One region of the Agathobaculum ammoniilyticum genome, then DNA from elsewhere that is predicted to be linked to it. Evidence: riboswitches for the same ligand, from Rfam matches in the RefSeq annotation. Region 1 holds a riboswitch; the other holds the start of a gene.

The links. A riboswitch is a leader RNA that binds a small molecule or an ion and turns the genes downstream of it on or off. The one in region 1 is predicted to bind cobalamin.
Region 2: linked by a shared signal. The riboswitch ahead of OCV66_RS04665 (sirohydrochlorin cobaltochelatase) and the one ahead of OCV66_RS02475 (energy-coupling factor ABC transporter permease) in region 1 are both predicted to bind cobalamin.

Annotation. Positions count from the first base shown of each region.
Region 1 covers NZ_JAOQJE010000001.1:482,900-492,270, reverse strand. The annotation lists gene cbiD (cobalt-precorrin-5B (C(1))-methyltransferase CbiD) at 1-1,060, opposite strand, end outside; gene OCV66_RS02480 (energy-coupling factor ABC transporter substrate-binding protein) at 1,143-1,475, opposite strand; gene OCV66_RS02475 (energy-coupling factor ABC transporter permease) at 1,479-2,222, opposite strand; cobalamin riboswitch at 2,378-2,571, opposite strand; gene OCV66_RS02470 (energy-coupling factor ABC transporter ATP-binding protein) at 2,645-3,478, opposite strand; gene cbiQ (cobalt ECF transporter T component CbiQ) at 3,491-4,279, opposite strand; gene OCV66_RS02460 (YitT family protein) at 4,398-5,282, opposite strand; gene OCV66_RS02455 (amino acid ABC transporter ATP-binding protein) at 5,348-6,139, opposite strand; gene OCV66_RS02450 (amino acid ABC transporter permease) at 6,249-7,001, opposite strand; gene OCV66_RS02445 (transporter substrate-binding domain-containing protein) at 7,030-7,875, opposite strand; gene OCV66_RS02440 (magnesium transporter CorA family protein) at 8,225-9,142, opposite strand; tRNA gene OCV66_RS02435 (tRNA-Val) at 9,224-9,299, opposite strand; tRNA gene OCV66_RS02430 (tRNA-Glu) at 9,303-9,371, opposite strand, start outside.
Region 2 covers NZ_JAOQJE010000003.1:124,935-134,305, forward strand. The annotation lists gene OCV66_RS04640 (zinc-dependent alcohol dehydrogenase) at 1-223, opposite strand, end outside; gene OCV66_RS04645 (Gfo/Idh/MocA family protein) at 295-1,431, opposite strand; gene OCV66_RS04650 (TIM barrel protein) at 1,471-2,268, opposite strand; gene OCV66_RS04655 (MFS transporter) at 2,326-3,711, opposite strand; gene OCV66_RS04660 (helix-turn-helix transcriptional regulator) at 4,311-5,198, shown strand; cobalamin riboswitch at 5,602-5,801, shown strand; gene OCV66_RS04665 (sirohydrochlorin cobaltochelatase) at 5,978-6,979, shown strand; gene OCV66_RS04670 (hypothetical protein) at 7,105-8,034, shown strand; gene OCV66_RS04675 (ABC transporter substrate-binding protein) at 8,031-9,173, shown strand; gene OCV66_RS04680 (FecCD family ABC transporter permease) at 9,186-9,371, shown strand, end outside.

The DNA of each region.
Region 1 (9,371 bases):
ACATGATAAACGCCCCATGCGCCCGCTGTTTCAGCCGACGCGCGAGCCGTTCCTCCATCGCTTTTCCAATGCGGGCGAGCACCGGCTCTCGCAGGCCGGCCTTGTCCAGCGCCGCAACGCACGCATCCACCGAGACCGCCTCCATCAGCGCCGCGAGCGTATCCTGTCCCGCCCCGCACAGCGCCGCGTGCGCGGTGAAGATCTCCTGCCGCCCGTCCGCGACCGAGGAGTGGGTGTTCATCCCTCCGGCCGCCAGCTTGACCAGCTTTCCCGCATGGCCGACCAGCAGGATATCCGGATAGCCGCGGTAAACCGCGTGGTCGAGCGCCTCCCCGATAAAATTTGAGCATTTGACCGCGCGCCCCAGCTCCAGGCCCAGCGTGTCCCGCGCGAAATCCGCGCCGTAGTTTCCCGGACACAGGAACGCGATGCGCTGTCCCTGCGCGTACAGGCTGTCCAGCTCAAGCCGGATGGTATCGACCAGCGCCTTTTCGCTCATGGGTTCCACGATGCCGCTCGTACCCAGAATGGAGATGCCACCCACCACGCCCAGATGCCTGTTGTAGGTCTGTTCTGCCAGCGCCGCGCCGTTTTCTGCAGAAAGGATAACCGAAAAGCCGCCCGCATAACCCGCTTCCCGCGCGGCTCGGGCGACCGCCGCCGCGATCTGCGCGCGCGGCCCCGGGTTGATCGCCGCCTCGCCCACCGGCACGGAAAGGCCGGGCTTTGTCACCCGTCCCACGCCCGCGCCGCCGTCAATCGTGACACCGCCAGCCGCGCGGCGCACCGCCGCTGAAATACGCACGCCATTGGTAACGTCAGGGTCGTCGCCCGCGTCCTTGCGCACCGTGCAGACCGCCGCGCCACCTTCCAGATGCGGCCCCTCTACCGGCAGGGAAAACAACACTCCCCCCGGCGTTTCCAGCCGGATCACAGCGGGCGCCTGCCCTGTCAGCAGCAGCAGCGCAGCCGCCTGCGCGGCCGCCGCTGCGCAGGAGCCGGTCGTCCAGCCGCGCCGCAACGCCTGCCCGCCGCTGTACGCTATGGTATTTCCCCGCACAGACGGCCCTCCTTTCCGCAAAGCATCCTTGATGAAAGGTAAGAAAAGCAGAGCGGTCCATTTCTCCCGCTCTGCTCTCCTTTTATTTTTCTTTTTCCTGTCCGCGCGCGGTCTCCTGCTTCTTCCGCTCCACGAACCGGCCAAGGAAAAAGGCGATCACACCCACGCCTATGCCGGTTTGCACGCAGAACAGCAGGCTTTCCAGCTCGCCCGGCAGTTCACCACCGAGCAACTGCTCAAACACCGGTGTGAACCACGGCTCATAATCCTCGCCCGTGATCTCCGCCACCTTGATACTCCCCGCGTCATCCGAGCCGCCGAACTCCGCGCCGCGCAGCGCGAACACGGGACCGACAACCAGCACCACACCCAGCAGGAGCAGGACAATCAGTAACGATTTGTTTTTTCTGGTCATTCCTTATCCCTCCTCAAAGCCGACGGCACACAGTTCTGGACGCGCATAGGATTCCAGCATAATCATGACGGCCACGGTCAGCACACCCTCCAGGATGGCGAGCGGAAGCTGCGTCGGCGCAAAAACCCCCAGAAACTCCACCGCCGAGCCTGAAACGCCACCCACGACAGACGGGTACGCCACCGCGAGCTGCAGGCTGGTCACGCAGTAGGTGAGCAGGTCACCCAGTGCTGCCGCCAGAAAAACCGATACCATTTTATTAACTCTCAGCTTCTGACACAGCTTGTATATGCCGAACGAAACAAACGGCCCCGCGACCGCCATGGAAAAGGTATTCGCCCCCAGCGTCGTCAAGCCGCCGTGCGCCAGCAGAATGGCCTGAAACAGCAGCACGATCACGCCAAGAATGGACACCGCGCTTGGGCCGAACAGAATCGCGCCCAGACCAGTACCCGTCATATGCGAGCAGGAGCCGGTGACCGACGGGATCTTCAGCGACGAGATCACAAAAATAAACGCCCCCGCCATTGCGATCAGCGTGACCGAGCGCCGGTCGCGCACGACCGCCCGCTGGAGGGAAAAGTACCCTGCCAGCAGGAAGGGCAGCGCGGCCACGCCCCAGAGAACGCACATCGCCGGCGGCAGAAAACCCTCCATGATATGCATGGCGCCCGCGGTGGGCAGAACGCAGCCGAGCAATGCCGCGCATGCCGTGATACGAACCAGCTTTCGTTGTTTACCTGTCATTTTATTTTCTCCTTTCCTGACCGGCCCCGTTGGGGCCGCCGTAAAAAAAACACCGCATCCAAATGCTTCCCACGCATCGGACCGGCATCGAACGCCCACTTCCCCCTTGGTAAAAGCAGGCTTTCCGCACACCGGCTATCACTCGTAACCGCTATGCGCTTCCATCCAAAAGGGCAGGTATTCTGGCTTGGGCGTCATCATCCGTTCTGCCGGCCTTCCCGGGATGACCCAGTGGCTCTCGTCTGGCGGCGGACTCTGCCCTTACAGCGGCGGGACCGCAGAGGAATCACACCTCTTTCCCTATTATCCTGCCGGAGAAATGGCAGGCACCTTTTTGTATCCGTACCGCGATCCGGCCGGAAGAAGCTGGTTGTATTATAGCATAGCCGCGCGCGCTGTTCAAGGCCGCGCCGGCGGCTTTGCTATTTTTCTCTACCGAGCAGAGCCTCCAGCCCATCCGGCGTTTTGGGGCAGGCGGCACCCGCCGGCACAAAGCCGCGCGCCGCCAGTCGGTCGAACACATCCAGCAGCAGCGGGGGGCGCAGATGCGTGCGCGCCATCAGGCGCGTATCCCGAAACACCGTCTCCGGTGCGCCCGCCGCCAAAACGCGGCCCGCACAGAACACTGCGATCCGGTCCGCCCAGCGGTAGGCGAAATCCATATCATGTGTGGAAATGACCAGCGTTCTGCCGTCCGCATGCAGGCGGTCCAGCACAGCCTCCAACCGCTCCTCTCCCGCCGGATCGAGCGACGCACCCGGCTCGTCGAACAGCAGGATGTCATTTTCCATCGCCAGGATGTCCGCGATCGTCACGCGTTTTTTCTCCCCTCCAGACAGCTCGTGTGGCGGACGGGCGCGGAACGGCTGCAGCTCCATGTAGTCGAGCGCGTGCTCCACGCGGCAGGCAACCTCCGCCTCCGGCAGCCGCAGGTTCATCGGGCCGAACGAAACCTCGGCCGCAACGGTGGACGCAATGATCTGGTCGTCCGCGTTCTGAAACACAATGCCCGCCCGTCGACACAGCCGCCCGCGCTCCTTTTTCCCGATCAGTTCCCCATCCAGCAGCATCGTGCCGCGGTCGGGCGTCAGCACGCCGTTCAGACACAGGAAAAACGTTGACTTTCCCGCTCCGTTGGCCCCCAAAACCGCCAGCCGCTCCCCCGCGTACAGGTCGAGCGAAGCGCCATCGAGCGCGTTCTTTTTCCCGTCGTAGGAAAAATACAGGTCCTTTGCCCGAAAAACGATTTCCCGCATCGCGGCTCCTTTCTATCCTGCCGCCAGCCGCATGGCCAGCAGCGCTGTCCAGAATACCAGCGTCCAAGCCACCTGCGCGCGCCGCAGGGGCTTTTTCTCTTCCAAAAAGTGCAGCGCGCCGTCATAGCCTCGCGCCGCCATCGCATTCGAATAATTCCTCGACCGCCGCAGCGCCACGACGAGCAGGTTGGCCGCCGTGCCGCCGAACGAGCGGCAGGAGGTGCGGAAATCCCGCCAGCCCAGTCGTGCCGCCGCCGCGTCATACATACGGCCATATGTATCCAGCAGCACAAAAATAAACCGGTAGGTCAGATACATCAGCTCGGTCAGCAGGCTAGGCAAACGGACCCGATGCAGCACCGACACCAGCTCGCAGGCCGTTGTCGTGAGCGCGAGCAGATACATGGCGCTCACCGCGCCAAGCGCTTTGAGAACCAGGCCGCACGCAAAGCGCGCGCGGTCCCAGTCGGTACAGAGATAAAACCCGGGCAACGGCAGGCTCCAGTCACCGGCCGGCACGCGGGAAATATCGCACGCCACCGCCAGCCCGCCCAGCAACAGGAAGACCAGCGGCGCCCGTAAAAGTCCGATATAGGCGGACAGCCGCACCCCGCCCCTGACATTTTGCAGCCACGCCAGCACGGCGATCACCGCAAGGGATACCACCGCGCGGTCTGCCGCCAGACAGATCGCCAGCGTCCCCAGCGACAGCACGACTTTGAACCCAGGGTTCCAGTCGTTCATGCCGGAGCAGTATGCCAGATGATCGACCGAGCGCACGCCGTGTCCGTTATGGCGCATATCCCCCCTCTCCTTTCCCGTCCGATATTGTGCTTATTGTAGAGCCAACCCCGCCATTTGTCAACAGCACAGAAAGGCTGGTGCGGCACATTGCCGCACCAGCCTCCTGTTTGATTGTTTACAGACGCATCTCGAAATTCCCTGCAACGCCGATATCATCATGTACAATGATGAAAGCATCCGGATCGCGTTTGCGCACCGCACGTTTAAGTGCAAATGCCTCGTCCTTGGATACTACCGTCAGCAGCACATTGGTCGATTCCCGAGTATAGCCGCCCTCTCCATGCAGCCTTGTCACACCGCGCTGCACCGTATCAAATACCAGCTGTTCCATATTATCCAGCTTGGTGATAATCATGACATCCATCGTAATACGCTGGAAATGCACCCTGTCAAGCGTCAGGTTGGCGGTCACGGAATAGATAACCGAATAGATCGCCGCAGGCAGATTGAAGAATACCGCGCAGCAGCCGAATACGAGCACGTTAATCAGGATACATACACGTCCCACGCTGAATGACGGGTTTTTCTGCGCCAGATACACGCACAATATTTCCTCCCCACCGCCGCAGCCGCCCGAAACCAGCGTAAGCCCTGCGCCAACGCCCGCAACCAGCCCTCCAACGATACAGGAGGTCAGCGTATCCGAAAAAATCGGCTGCTCTGGCCCCGTGATCACGGTCAGGAAAAAGCTGTACAGTCCGGTACAGACCAGCGTTTTGATAAAAAACGGCCTTCCCAGCTGGCTGTACGCCAGTATCAGCAGCGGGACGCTCATCAAGAAATACAGGATGCCCGCTATATCCGCGCTTCCAAGGCTGAGCCCCAGCACATTAACCAGAAATGCCCGCACCAGCTGTGCAATGCCCAGAAAACCGCCGCTGAACAGTCCCAACGGGGTGATAAATACGTTCATGCCAAACGAAAATAAAAACGTACCTGCAAAAATCAGTCCCAGAGAGCGCAAGGACATATATTCTGCCAGACGGGTCCGAAGCTCCATTTTTATCTCTCCTTTCTGTCTGCGCAAAGCAAGGCGCGGCCCTTTCCGTGCCGCGCCTTCCAGCCTCAGCTTGCCTGGAAGCGGCTGAGGAACTGCTGTGTTTTCGGGTTCTGCGGATGCTCGAAGATCTGCTCCGGCGTGCCGCTTTCCGCGATCACGCCATCGCACATAAATACGGTCCGGTTGGAAACCTCGCGCGCAAATTGCATCTCATGCGTAACCACAACCATGGTCATGCCCTCTTTTGCAAGCTGACGCATGACCGCCAGCACCTCGCCCACCATCTGCGGGTCGAGCGCGCTCGTCGGTTCATCGAACAGCAGCATTTTCGGGTGCATGGCCAGCGCACGGGCGATCGCAACGCGCTGCTTCTGGCCGCCCGAAAGCTGTGAGGGGCGCGCGTTGATATACGGTGCCATACCTACCTTTTTCAGGTAAAACAGAGCGTCCTGTTTCGCCTCCGCTTTCTTTTTGTGCAGCACATGCACCGGTCCCGCCATGCAGTTCTGCAAAACCGTCATATTGTTGAACAGGTTAAACGACTGGAACACCATGCCGACCTTGGCGCGATATTGCGACAGGTCAAAATGCACGCCGCCGACCGCTTTCCCCTCATAGGTAATCTCGCCGGACGTTGGTGTTTCCAAATGGTTGATACAGCGCAGCATCGTTGACTTCCCCGATCCGGAAGCGCCGATGATGCAGACGACCTCTCCCGAACGAACCGAAAAATCAATGTCCCGCAATACGATATGCGAACCGAAATTCTTGCTCAAATGTTCGATACGCAGGACAGTATCCGTCTTTACGCCGGCACGCCCTTTCACGGCATCCACACTCTTTGCAGACAGTGCCATCGTATGGCGGTTCAAGGGCATAGTTCGGGTAACCTCCATGTTTCATGCAGCTCCTTTTCTCGTTTCAACTTAAATCTTTCATACGGATCATAGCCGCGGACAGCACCTGTCATGCCGGCGTCTCCTCCGCTTCTTCCAGAACATAATCTTTGGGACCCGCCAGGCGTTTCTCCACCAAGCGCACCAGCGCAGTCGTTACCGTTGTCAGCACCAGATAGATCATACAGATCACGGTAAACACTTCAAAATAGGTAAAAAACTGTCCGGCAACCGATCGGCCCACATAAAACAGCTCACCGACCGTGATTACACTCAGCACCGAGGTGTCCTTGACATTACTGATCAGGTAGTTTCCAATCTGCGGCACCACATTGCGGAATGCCTGCGGCAGGATGACCAGACGCATCGTCTGACCGCGCGTCATGCCAATGGCTTCCGCGCCCTCGTTCTGCCCCGGATCAATCGACTGAATGCCACCGCGCACCGTCTCAGCCATGTAAGCGCCTGTATTGATCGAAACGATAAACAGGCCGCAGGTGACAGGGTCCATATCCGCGCCGAAATAGGCTGAGCCGTAAAAAATAACCATGGCCTGCACCATCATCGGCGTACCGCGAAACAGCCAGACGTAAAACGCAATCACTGCGCGCGCGACGCGCAGCACTGCTTTGCGCAGAGTACTATCATCCGGTTCGATTTCAAGAGCGGAAACCGCGCCGGCCAGAAAGCCAATCAGGCAACCGAGCGCCGTTCCCGCTACCGCGAGAAACGCGGCAATTTCCGCGCCCTCCAAAAACGAAGATCCATAATTCTGGATAAAATACAGAACCCTTTCAAAGAAGTCCATACTACCTATGTCCATGGTAAGTAAAAGCCGCCTTTCCGTTTGGTCACTGGTTCAGCGGCTGGTTCTGACAGGCCGCGTCCATCATCTTGTTTTTCTCCTCATCGGTGATCTTTTCCAGCGCGTCATTCAGTTTACCGACCAGTTCTTCATTACCCTTGGTTACGGCGATCGCGACATCGAGCTGCTCAGCCGGCACCTCAAACCCGCTCTCCTCGTCCAGCTCGACAATTGCTAATTCCGGATTGGAGATCAGCGTACCCTCCGCAGTCGGACGGTCGAGCAGTATCCCGTCCACCGTACCCGCGTTGACCGCAACCACCAGCACCGGCACGCTCTCCATGGCCGCCTCCTTGGAGGCACTGGGAATCTGGTCAATTACATCATACCACAAGGTATTGAGCATCGACGTCGCCTTGATGCCGGACAGTTCGTCGAGCGACTTTGCCGAAGCATACGGGCTGTCTTTTTTAACGACCATCACCAGATCAGGCGAATAATATGGCTCTGTGAAATCCATTTGTGCGCGGCGCTCTTCCGTCGGGGTAATCATGGAGATCGCGCAGTCCACCTTGTTGGACTGCACCGCCATCATCAGGCCATCCCATTCATATTTATACGGCTCCAGCGTCAGGCCAGCTTCCTCGCAGACACGTTTCATAAGGTCCACCTCAAAGCCGCACAGGTACTGCTCCGTCCCCGTTATCTGGATCGCGCCGTGCGCATCCGTATCCTGCGTCCAGTTTGTCGGCACGGTCATACCCTCAAACCCTACGCGGAGTACACTGCTGTCCGCTGTGTCCGAGGCTTCGTTGCCCCCGCCGCAGCCGGCCAGCAGACTGGTACACAGCGTTGCGGTAAGGAACGTGGCTACAAGCTTTTTTCTTATCATAAGTCATTCTTCTCTCGTTATTTATTTCATACAGGCGTCCGCCTCTACGAATACCTATATTTTAAGCCGCGATTTTGAAATTGCAACCATTGTTTGCATAACTTAATCCCGCATTAACAGCGCAGCTTTAATTTTCATTCCGTTTTAATGCCGCTGCGCGCCTCCAACTCCCAGCACCGCAAAATCCCTCTATATTTTTCCTTGACAATAGACTTACACGGTTTCATATGTACCTTCCGGCTTTGTTTTGTGGACAGCCGCCAACACGGCAGACGCATCGCTTAAAACACCTTTCTGTCAAAAAAGCAGCAGACCGCAAACCGGTCTGCTGCTTTTCATTTCCATTGATTTACCAAAAATGACGACGTTTAAAAAAATACAGACAGATACAAACAACCACCGCGCTCAACAGAATTACAGCCGGATAGCCAAATGTCCAGTGCAGCTCCGGCATATAGGCAAAATTCATCCCATACCACCCTGCAATCAGTGATAAAGGAAGGAAAACCGTTGTGACGATCGTCAGCGTTTTCATAATCCGGTTCTGTGCAATATCGATCTGCGCCTGATATTCCGTACTGATCTGGCTGGCATACTCGCGCAGCATCTGCGTTTCATCCCGCAGGCTGTCCACCCTGCGCGCAAAATATCCCAAGCGCTGCAGGCTGGTTGAGTCAAACCATTCCGGCACATTCTCCAAAACCGAATCCGCCATATCGTTGAGCTGTGCATAGTAACGGTTGAAGCGGTTAAGCTCCTGCCGCAGAGCGCTCATTTGGTGGATGAAACGGCTGACTTTCCCCTGAAGCACATCCTGCTCCAGACTGGAAAGGCTCTCTTCCAGCCGCTGAATATGGGGAAGCTCGTCCTGTATCAGAACAGACAGGAAATCTACAATAAAATCTGCGGAGCCAGCGTTTTTGTGTGCGCTCAACTGGCCTACCCTGTGCAGGCACACCTGCACAAAATCATCATAGGCGACCAGCAACACATTGCTGCCGCACCAAGTGAACGCACAGTTATGCGTAGCCTGTCTGGTGTGCGCCGGCACATGGAAGAAGCCGGCAACCTGGCCTGCTTCAAAAGTAATACGGCAGTACCGCTGTTCCTTGCCGCGCATAATATGCGGCGGGGGGCGCAGCCCCATTGGCAGCGGCGCGACAGACAGCTCCTCGTGCGGGATGACGGCCAGTATATTCTCCCAAACCTCAGGCGGCTCCTTTCCCAAAAGGCGCACCCTCTCTTCCATCCGGTAATAGCAGGACATCCCATCCCCTCCTCTGCTGTCTTATTTCCATGGGCCTACCTGAAACAAAAAAACCTGAGCCATACGGCTCAGGTTTTATAGTGGTGGAAGTTAACGGGATCGAACCGCTGACCCTCTGCTTGTAAGGCAGATGCTCTCCCAGCTGAGCTAAACTTCCATATGGTGACCCGTGCGGGACTCGAACCCGCGTTACCGCCGTGAAAGGGCGGTGTCTTAACCGCTTGACCAA
Region 2 (9,371 bases), on a different contig from region 1:
CCACCTCCGCGACCTCGCCGCAGAACTCATGGCCGAAAATAATATCCTGCTTGCACGGATGCTTCTGGGGCGTGGCAAAAATATTCACGTCCGTACCGCAGACCGCGCAGCCGTAACTTTTGATCTTGACATCGTTCCGGTTCTTGATCTCGGGAATAGGGCGGTCCTCATAGGCGAATTGGCCCGGCCCCTTGTAAACGATTGCCTTCTGCATGTTTGCCATTGTCTTTTCCTCCTGTTCCGGTCCGGCACGGACAGGGCCGGCCGCCCTGCCCCTGCCAGGCCGCTCTGCTCTTAGTTGATCTCCACCCACTTGGAGTTGTTCTGCGCGCTCTCAACGACAGCGTGGAAGAACTTGACGCCGTTGACGCCGGTTTCCACATCCGGAAAGTCCAGATCCTCCTCGGTCGGGGTCTCGCCGTTTTTGAGCTTGAGGATCGTGTCGATCACGCTGCGGTAGATATTGGCGATCGCGATATAGTAGCCTTCCGGATGGCCGAACGGCACACGCGCCAGCTTGCCTGCGGGTACGTCGATGCCGTCGCCTGCGCGGCAGAGCGTGCGGGGCGCCTCGCCCTTTTTGATGTAAACCACTTCGTCCGGACGGGTCTGGTGCCACTCCAGGCAGCCCTCCGTACCCATGATCCGCAGGTCGATTTCGTTGGGGCAGCCGCAGGCTACCTGGGTGAACCAGTAAGCACCGTGAACGCCGTTTTCATACTCCAGAATAATGTTGTCGTTCAGGTCCAGCTTTTTGCCGAACGTATCAGTCGTGGCCAGCAGGCGCTTGATCTTCAGGCCGGTGACATAGTGTACCAGATGCTCGACATGCGTGCCATCGTCCGCGCAGGTGTTGGAGATGCCGCTATACTTGGGATCGGTGCGCCAGATACGGCCGTTGACCTGCTCCTTTTCGGCCAGCAGGCTGAGGAAGCTGTTCTCAATATAGTTGGCATTGACCGCGATGATCTGGCCGATGTCGCCGCGCGCAATCATCTGCTTCATGACCTTGCACATAACATAGCCGGAATAGCAGTAGTCCACCGCGAACACCAGTTTTTTCTCCTTGGCAATGCGGGCCAGGTCCTCGGCTTCTTCCACGGTCAGGGTGAGGGGCTTCTCACACACGACGTTGATGCCGTGCTCCAGAAAGGTCTTGGCAGCGGAGTAATGCACAAAGTTCGGCGTGCAGATGGAAACGAAATCGATCTTGCCAGCCTCAGCCTTTGCCATATCCTCCGCGTTGTAATACACGCGGGATTTATCAACGTGGTACGCCTCCGCGCACTCGTCATTCAGCTCGTCGATCGCGGAAAAGCAGCCGCAGACCAGCTTCGCGCGCGGATCCAGGCCCAGCGCCTTGCGGTGGCACTCGCCGATCAGAGCTTTCAGGTCGCCGCCTACCATACCGTACGTTACTTCCTTGAACATTTTGTCGTCCTCCTTAAAAATTGATGATAGTGGTTGGTTTTATTTTGAAATGGAATCGCAAAGCTTTTTGACTGCGGGGAAGCCGGCCTCGGTGTCCCCTGCCGGAAAATATTCAAAGCAGACCGTCCCCGCGTAGCCGCTTTCTGCCACGCCGCGCAGCAGGAAATCAAAGTTGATCTCCCCCGTTCCCGGCTCGTGCCGGTCGGGCGCGTCCGCCAGATGGATGTATTTCACCACGCCCAGGTTGTTGGTGATGCTGCGCAGCAGGTTCCCGTGCATCAACTGCATATGGAACACATCGCACAGCAGACCGACCCGCTCCGAACCGACCGCGCGCACGATGTCCGCGCCCTCCTCGGTTGTGGTCAGCGACATGCCCGCGTCGCCCCCCAAATTGTTAAGCGGTTCGACCAGGGCGGTCACCCCGTTTGCCTCCAGCACCGGCGCCAGCCTGGTAAGCGTATGCGTGATGTTGGCGAGCATCGCGGTATGGCTGTACTGGTCGCGGAAGTCCGCGCAGCCGTTTGGCGTAAAGTGATTTGGGAACAGGATCAGCTTGTCGCAGCTCAGCATTTTCGCCGCGTCGAGCGACTGCCGGATCCAGTCGATACAGTCCTGGCTGTGCGCCCGATCACACAGGGAGTAGATACTGGTGCCGCTGAACGCTTTGACGGACACGCCCCGTTCCTGGCAGACCCGCCGGATGTCCGCGAGGTCCTTGTCGTGCCAGCTCCAGAATTCGATCGCCCGAAATCCCGCCGCGCTGACCCGCTCGATTTTCTCGCATACCTCCATGCCTGGATAAATGGTTTCAATATTAATCGCAAAATCTATCATGTCTTCTGTCTTCACCTTCTTTCCGTGTTCTGTGCTGCTTCCTATTGTGCAGCCCGTTTACAGGATGCCCTGCTCGTCGCGCTTTTTCAGATCCGCAATCACCTGCGGATAGAGCTTATCCAGCTTGTAAAGCAGGCAGAGGATCACGATGATGACAGAGAAAATGATTGGCGCATACATGCAGATTGCTTTGATCATCGCCATCGCGTCCGCGTTCTGTACCGCGGCCAGGCCGTCATACCCGACCGAATCCATCAGCAGGCCGATGCCCGCCGAAGCAAGGCCGCCGCCCAGCTTGGAGCCGACCGAAGCGGCGCTGAAAATCATGCCGTCCTGCCGGACGTGGGTCTTCCACTGACCGAATTCCGCGCAGTCCGCGATCATCGGGAATACGCAGGCCCACAGCGGCGCAACACCGATGCCGCGCAGCACGGCGCTGACCATGGCGACGGTGACGCTCATCGGGTTGCTCATCCACACAAACTGCGCCACGATTACCAGCAGAATACCGGCAAGCGTCAGATTCCTCTTTCCGAAGCGGAGTACAAACTGCGGCACGATCAGCACAACGATGCTCTGCGCGATCAGCTCCGCCGCGTAGATCGGACTGTACAAGGCCTCGTTGCCCAATATGTATTTACAGTAATAGGTTTCGATCGTACCGGTGACAGTGCTCATCATGACCATAAAGCCCCACAGCCCCAGGCAGATCGCCCAGTACTGGTTGGAAAACAGCGCCTTTAGGCTTCTTCCCACCGATACCTTCTCGGTTTTGGCCGCTTCGATCACCACGCGCTCCTCAATATTGAAGAAGCAGACCAGCAGCAGCACCAGCGCGATCACGGCGAAGATGATCGAAACGATGATCCAGCTCTGCTGGGTGTTGCCAAACGCCTGCACCAGCGGGATCGTGGAAACCGTAACCACCATCTTGCCCATCGGCCCGCAGAAAATGCGGATCGCCTGGGTGGAGGTACGGGATTTCTGGTCGCGCGTAATCAGAGAGGCCATCGTGGAATACGGCAGGTTGAGCGCGGTATAAACCACCGTATTGACCAGGTTATAGGTGACGAAAATATACACTGCCTGCACCATGACCGGCGCATTCGCCGGAATGAGGAACAGCAGGACGAACGTCACCGCATACGGCACCGCCATCCACAGAATCCACGGCCGCGCTTTGCCGTACTTGGATTTCGTCCGGTCCGTGATAAAGCCCATGATAATATCCGAAACACCGTCAAACACACGCGTAATCAGGAAAATGATACCGACGAGCGCGGCACTGACACCTACATAATCCGTATAAAAAAAGGTAAGCAGCGTGCTGCACAGGCCGTATACCACATTACAGGCCGAATCGCCCAAACCATAGCATATCTTTTCCCGCAGGCTGACAACGTGGTCCTCTCTGCTCCGCTGGATTTCCGAAGTATGCTCCAACTGAAAAACTCCTTTCTCTTTCCAATCACAATCCGGATCGCCCCAAGGCAATCCGTTTTCCCTCAAGCATTGTGCAAGCTGGGAAAATCGTAGCCGGAACTATGCCAACTGGATCGCTTGCATCCAATCGTTTTCCGGCGCCGCCCCGTATATCCATGCCGGTATGATGCAGACGGTCGTCCTTTTCGCTTCTCCGAGAAAAAGTTCTGATTTCCGCACTTTTTACAGCCCCTTTCAATCTTCCGTTCATTTAGGATAATGCTCTTGAAAATTACCGGCAACTCTTTTATACTGGTATAGTACTATGAAAGCACAAGGGGTTCAATCAATTTAATTTCAGGAATTGTAATTATCCTCCCACGTCACTGGGAATATCGCAACAGTTTCAGGCAAATCCAACGTCATTTCTATCCCTCTCCAATCCTGTTATCGTCACATTGAACAACAGCATTTTTGTTTTTTGATTTTTTCTTAACTATTTATAGGCATATCCGTGGTTAAAACGCAAAATTCGTTTTCCCTATTGTACATTTCTCACAACGCCCTTTTTCCGCCTTCATGAGACTTTAAAACTACTTCTGCAAAGGAGGAAGCCCTGTATGGAAAATATCAGCGCGCTGCACGCAGTAAAAGAGGAATTGACCTATTTGAACCAGATGTTCCCCCTATCCGAATTTGTGGACCATTTCGACACGTTTGCAGACGGCAGTTTCCCAAGCCACTGGCACAATGAGTTTGAGCTTCAGATCATGTTGAAAGGAAATGCGGAATATCGGGTCAACGGCACCCGCTATATAGTTAGCGAGGGCAGCGCTATCTATATCGCGCCGGAAGCCGTACATATGATGAAAGCGCTTTCCTCAAACGCCATTGGCTACAATGTGGTTTTGCTCCCGCAGTTCCTGACCAATCTGTTTCAAGTCTCCAACTGTGAAAAATATGCGGCCCCGCTGACTTCCCGCCATCCAGAGGCCTTTGTCATCACGCCGGAACGCAAGGAGGGGCATGTGGTTCTGGAACTGCTCAAGCGCATGTACTACGCCGAAAGCACCCATACCGCCTATGAGCTGTTCCTGCTGGAGCATTTGATCGGCATTTGGCGCAATCTGCTTGCCATCCTGCCCAAGGCCGCTTCGGTTTCCGAGGACAGCAGCAAATTCCTGCGGGAGCAGCGCATGCGGACTATGCTGCATTTCATTCGCAAAAATTATGCGCAGCCCATCACGATTTCCGAGATCGCTGCAGCCGCCAACATTAGCAAAAGCGAATGCTTCCGCTGCTTTTCCGAGCTTTCCAGAATGACGCCGATCGAATATGTCAACCAGTTCCGCCTGCTACAAGCCGCGCAGCTACTGACAAGCACCAAAAACAGCATATCTGATATCTGTTATTCAACCGGCTTCAATAACACCAGCTACTTTACAAAAAAATTCAAGGAACAGTATAAGGCTACACCCCGCTCGTACCGGACACAAAATCTGCTATAGCGCTTCGGCGCATATCTGCAGCGGCTTTCTGTATCCCCTCTTTGCCGGCCGAGTATTTTGATGCGCCGTTCAATCAGCAAAGTTTTTCCCGCTCCTGCCTGATTTTTATGCAGCAAAAAAGCTCTGGTCTGATTCAGACCAGAGCTTTTCTCAAAGCTTCTGCTATCTCAAGGAAGCAGCAAAACGCTTCCTTATTTTTTGACAGCGTTAATACCTTTGTTCATTCCCATACCCTCCGCGCGAAATCTGCTATGATATAAGGAATATCCGTCATATCGTTCACCTGCCCGTTTATTATCATAGCACAGATCGGCAGCGGATTTATAAAAGTTCAATAAGCTTATCCAAAGTATCTGCTTGACATCTGCGATATAGGTTGTATAATGAGGAATAGATTCAAAACTGAATACAGCGAGCAGTCGGTGCCTGCACTTCCTTATCTGTCGAAGATGCGGGTTAAAAGGGAAACAGGTGGGAAGCCTGTACGATCTCGTCACTGTAAGCAGGGAATGCGCGTCCATTCAGTCCACTGGTGCAAACCGGGAAGGCGGCCGTGCGTAGCGATCTGCAAGTCAGGAAACCTGCCGCCTGTTGGTACAGGAATCACATTCCAGATCACGAGTAATTGGTCGTACTGTAGCCGCGTTTGTCTCTTTACGACCCTTTTATTTGCACGTCATATGCAGTAAAAGGGTTTTGTTTTTCCTGTACTTTTTCAGAAGTGGTGTGCATTTTATATACATCACAGGGGATGTCCCCCAAAAGGAGGAAAAACAAAAATGAAACTTAAAAAACTGCTGGTTGTCCTGCTATCGGCCGTCCTGCTTGCTTCTCTGCTGGCCGGATGCGCTTCCACTCAAACGCAGGCGGAAGACAACACGGATACCCACGCTGAAACCGCGGCCGGCGGGGAGACAGAACAGACTGCCCCCGATGAAAACTATGATACCGGAGACGCCAGTCTGGACGATCCGCTCAATCAGGACGATATTGGCGAAAACGAACTGCTGGTTGTCAGCTTCGGCACCAGCTATAACGACAACCGCCGGCTTACGATCGGCGCCATCGAGAAAGCCATGCAGGAAGCATTCCCTGACTACTCGGTACGCCGCGGCTTTACCAGCCAAATCATCCTTGACCACGTCAAGGACCGCGATGGCGAAGTGATTGACAACGTTGGCGAGGCGCTGAACCGCGCCGCTGATAACGGTGTCAAAAATCTGGTCGTTCAGCCGACCCATCTGATGAATGGTCTGGAATACAATGATCTGGTCAATGAACTCGCGGAATACAGCGATTCTTTTGAAAAGGTAGTCATCGGCGAACCGCTGCTGACCAGTGACGCGGATTTCCAGGCCGTCGCGGATGCAATCGTCGCGGCGACTGCGGAATATGACGACGGCGAAACCGCAATCTGCTTTATGGGCCACGGGACCGAGGCCGATTCCAACAGCGTATATGCCAGGATGCAGCAGGTGTTGACGGACGGCGGCCATGCCAATTACTTTGTCGGCACGGTGGAAGCCTCTCCGACGTTAGAGGATGTCCTGTCGCTTGTCCAGGCCGGCAATTACAAAAAGGTAGTGCTTCGTCCGCTGATGATCGTGGCAGGCGACCATGCCAACAACGATATGGCCGGCGATGAGGAAGGCGCTTGGAAAACCGCTTTCGAGGACGCCGGTTATGAAGTGATTACGATCGTAGAGGGCTTAGGGCAGCTCGAAGCGATCCAGGACTTGCTGGTACAGCACGCACAGGCTGCAGCGGCAAAATTAGGCTGATTATTTCAAACAGCTTTCTTTCCTTATCTTTCTGCTTTTTTATACTTCTTGTTCTGAACGGGGTGCGGCTTCTCAGGCCGGACCCCGTTCAGAATGTCGAGGGAACATTTTTTTGCAAAAGGAGGATGCGGTATTCTCACGAAAACCGCGCTAAACACATGAGAACAGGCAACCTTGTACCACTTGCCGCTCTGACGGCCCTGCTGCTGTTCGGGGTGGGCTGCACCGCTGATAGAAATGGTCAGCAATCCGATATTCCACCCGTAAATGACGCAGTCGCTTCCGCCGACGAGATGGCCGGCGTAGAAGACGTTGTTGCGGAGGATATGACACCGATCGACGGCTCTCAGATCAGGGACGGCGTATACGATATAACGGTAGACTCCAGCTCATCCATGTTCCATATCGTCGCCTGTCGGCTTACCGTAAAGGACGGAAGCATGACCGCACAAATGACCATGGGCGGAGCCGGCTACCTGTATGTCTATATGGGTACGGGCGAGCAGGCCGCAGCCGCAGACAAGACGGCATATATCCCGTTTGTCGAAGAGGCCGCAGGCGCCCACACCTATACCGTGCCGGTCGATGCGCTGGATGCTGGCATCCCCTGCGCCGCATTCAGCAAAAACAAGGAAAAATGGTACGACCGCACGCTGGTGTTCCGCGCCGATTCCCTGCCGGTTGACGCTTTTGCCGATGGCGTCGTAACAACGCCGGAGGAGCTGGCGCTGGCGGATGGCAGCTATCAGGTTGACGTCGCCCTGGAGGGCGGCTCCGGCCGCGCGAGCGTGGAATCGCCCGCGCAGGTGACGGTCAGGGACGGCGAGGTCACGGCAACTATCGTCTGGAGCAGCTCGAACTACGACTACATGAAGGTTGCTGATGTGCGCTATGACGCTGTCATTGAAAACGACCGTTCGGTGTTTACCATCCCTGTGGCCTGTTTTGACTGGAAAATGGCGGTGGTTGCTGATACGGTTGCAATGAGCCAGCCGCATGAAATTGATTACGCGCTACGCTTCGATTCGGCTTCCCTTTCTCCGGCGGCATCATGAAAAGGCATGGAATGGCGGCGGCCATCCTTTCGCTTGCCGTTCTGCTGGCCGCCTGCTCCCCCGCATCCGAGCCGGTGTCAGGTGAGCCTTCCGCAGTCAGTTGGGACAGCCTCACGGTGGAAAGCGGCCTTGACCTGCAATACGCCGACCAGTTCACAGTCGATTATTACACCGGCGGCTATGCGTTAATCCATATTGTCGACGGCAACGATTATCTTGTCGTTCCGGAAAACAAGCCGGTGCCGGATGGGCTGGCGGATACGACCGTTGTCCTTACGCAACCGCTGGACCATATCTATCTGGTTGCAACCTCTGCCATGGACCTGTTCTGCGCGCTGGACGGTATCGGCAGCATCCGGCTGTCCGGCACAGACGAAAGAGGCTGGTATATTGATGAGGCCAAAGCCGCAATGCAAAACGGAGCGATGCTGTACGCCGGCAAATACAGTGCGCCGGATTATGAACTGATTTATGCTGAGCAATGCGATCTGGCGGTCGAATCGACCATGATCTATCATTCACCCGAGGTGAAAGAACAGCTCGAACGGTTGGGCGTACCCGTACTGGTAGAGCGCTCCAGCTACGAGAGCAGCCCGCTGGGGCGCATGGAGTGGCTGAAGCTGTACGGAGTGCTGCTGAACCGTGAGGAGGCGGCGGAAGCCATATATCAGCAGGCGCTCGACAGCCTGCGGCCTGTGATAGAGCAGGAGAACACCGGCAAGGCCGTCGTGTTCTTTTATATCAATTCCAATGGTTCCGCCAATGTCCGCAAGTCCAACGACTATGTGGCGAAAATGATCGAAATGGCGGGCGGAACATACATCTTCAGCGACCTTGGGAATGACAACGCACTCTCTACCATGAATATGCAGATGGAGATGTTTTATACGGGAGCCAAAGACGCGGATGTCATCATCTATAACAGCACGATTGACGGGGAACTGCATTCCATCGACGAGTTGCTGGCCAAAAGCCCGCTACTCGCTGATTTCAAGGCGGTCCGGAACGGCGACGTGTGGTGTACCGGACAAAACCTGTTCCAGTCCACGATGGGCCTTGGCGATATGATTCTGGATATCCACGCCGTACTGACCGAAGAGGCTCCGGAACCTCTGACCTACCTGCATCGGCTGACATAAAAGAAGGTACCTATGGAAGAAAAACGAACCAGGCGTTATATCTTATCCTTCGGCATGCTGGCCATACTGCTGCTGGCCCTGCTGATCTGGAACATCCATTCGGGCAGCCTGCATCTGTCCGTCAGCGAAGTGCTGCACATCCTGCTGTTTCGCAGCGGTGAAAACGCCGCCGTCATCTGGGACATCCGCCTGCCGCGC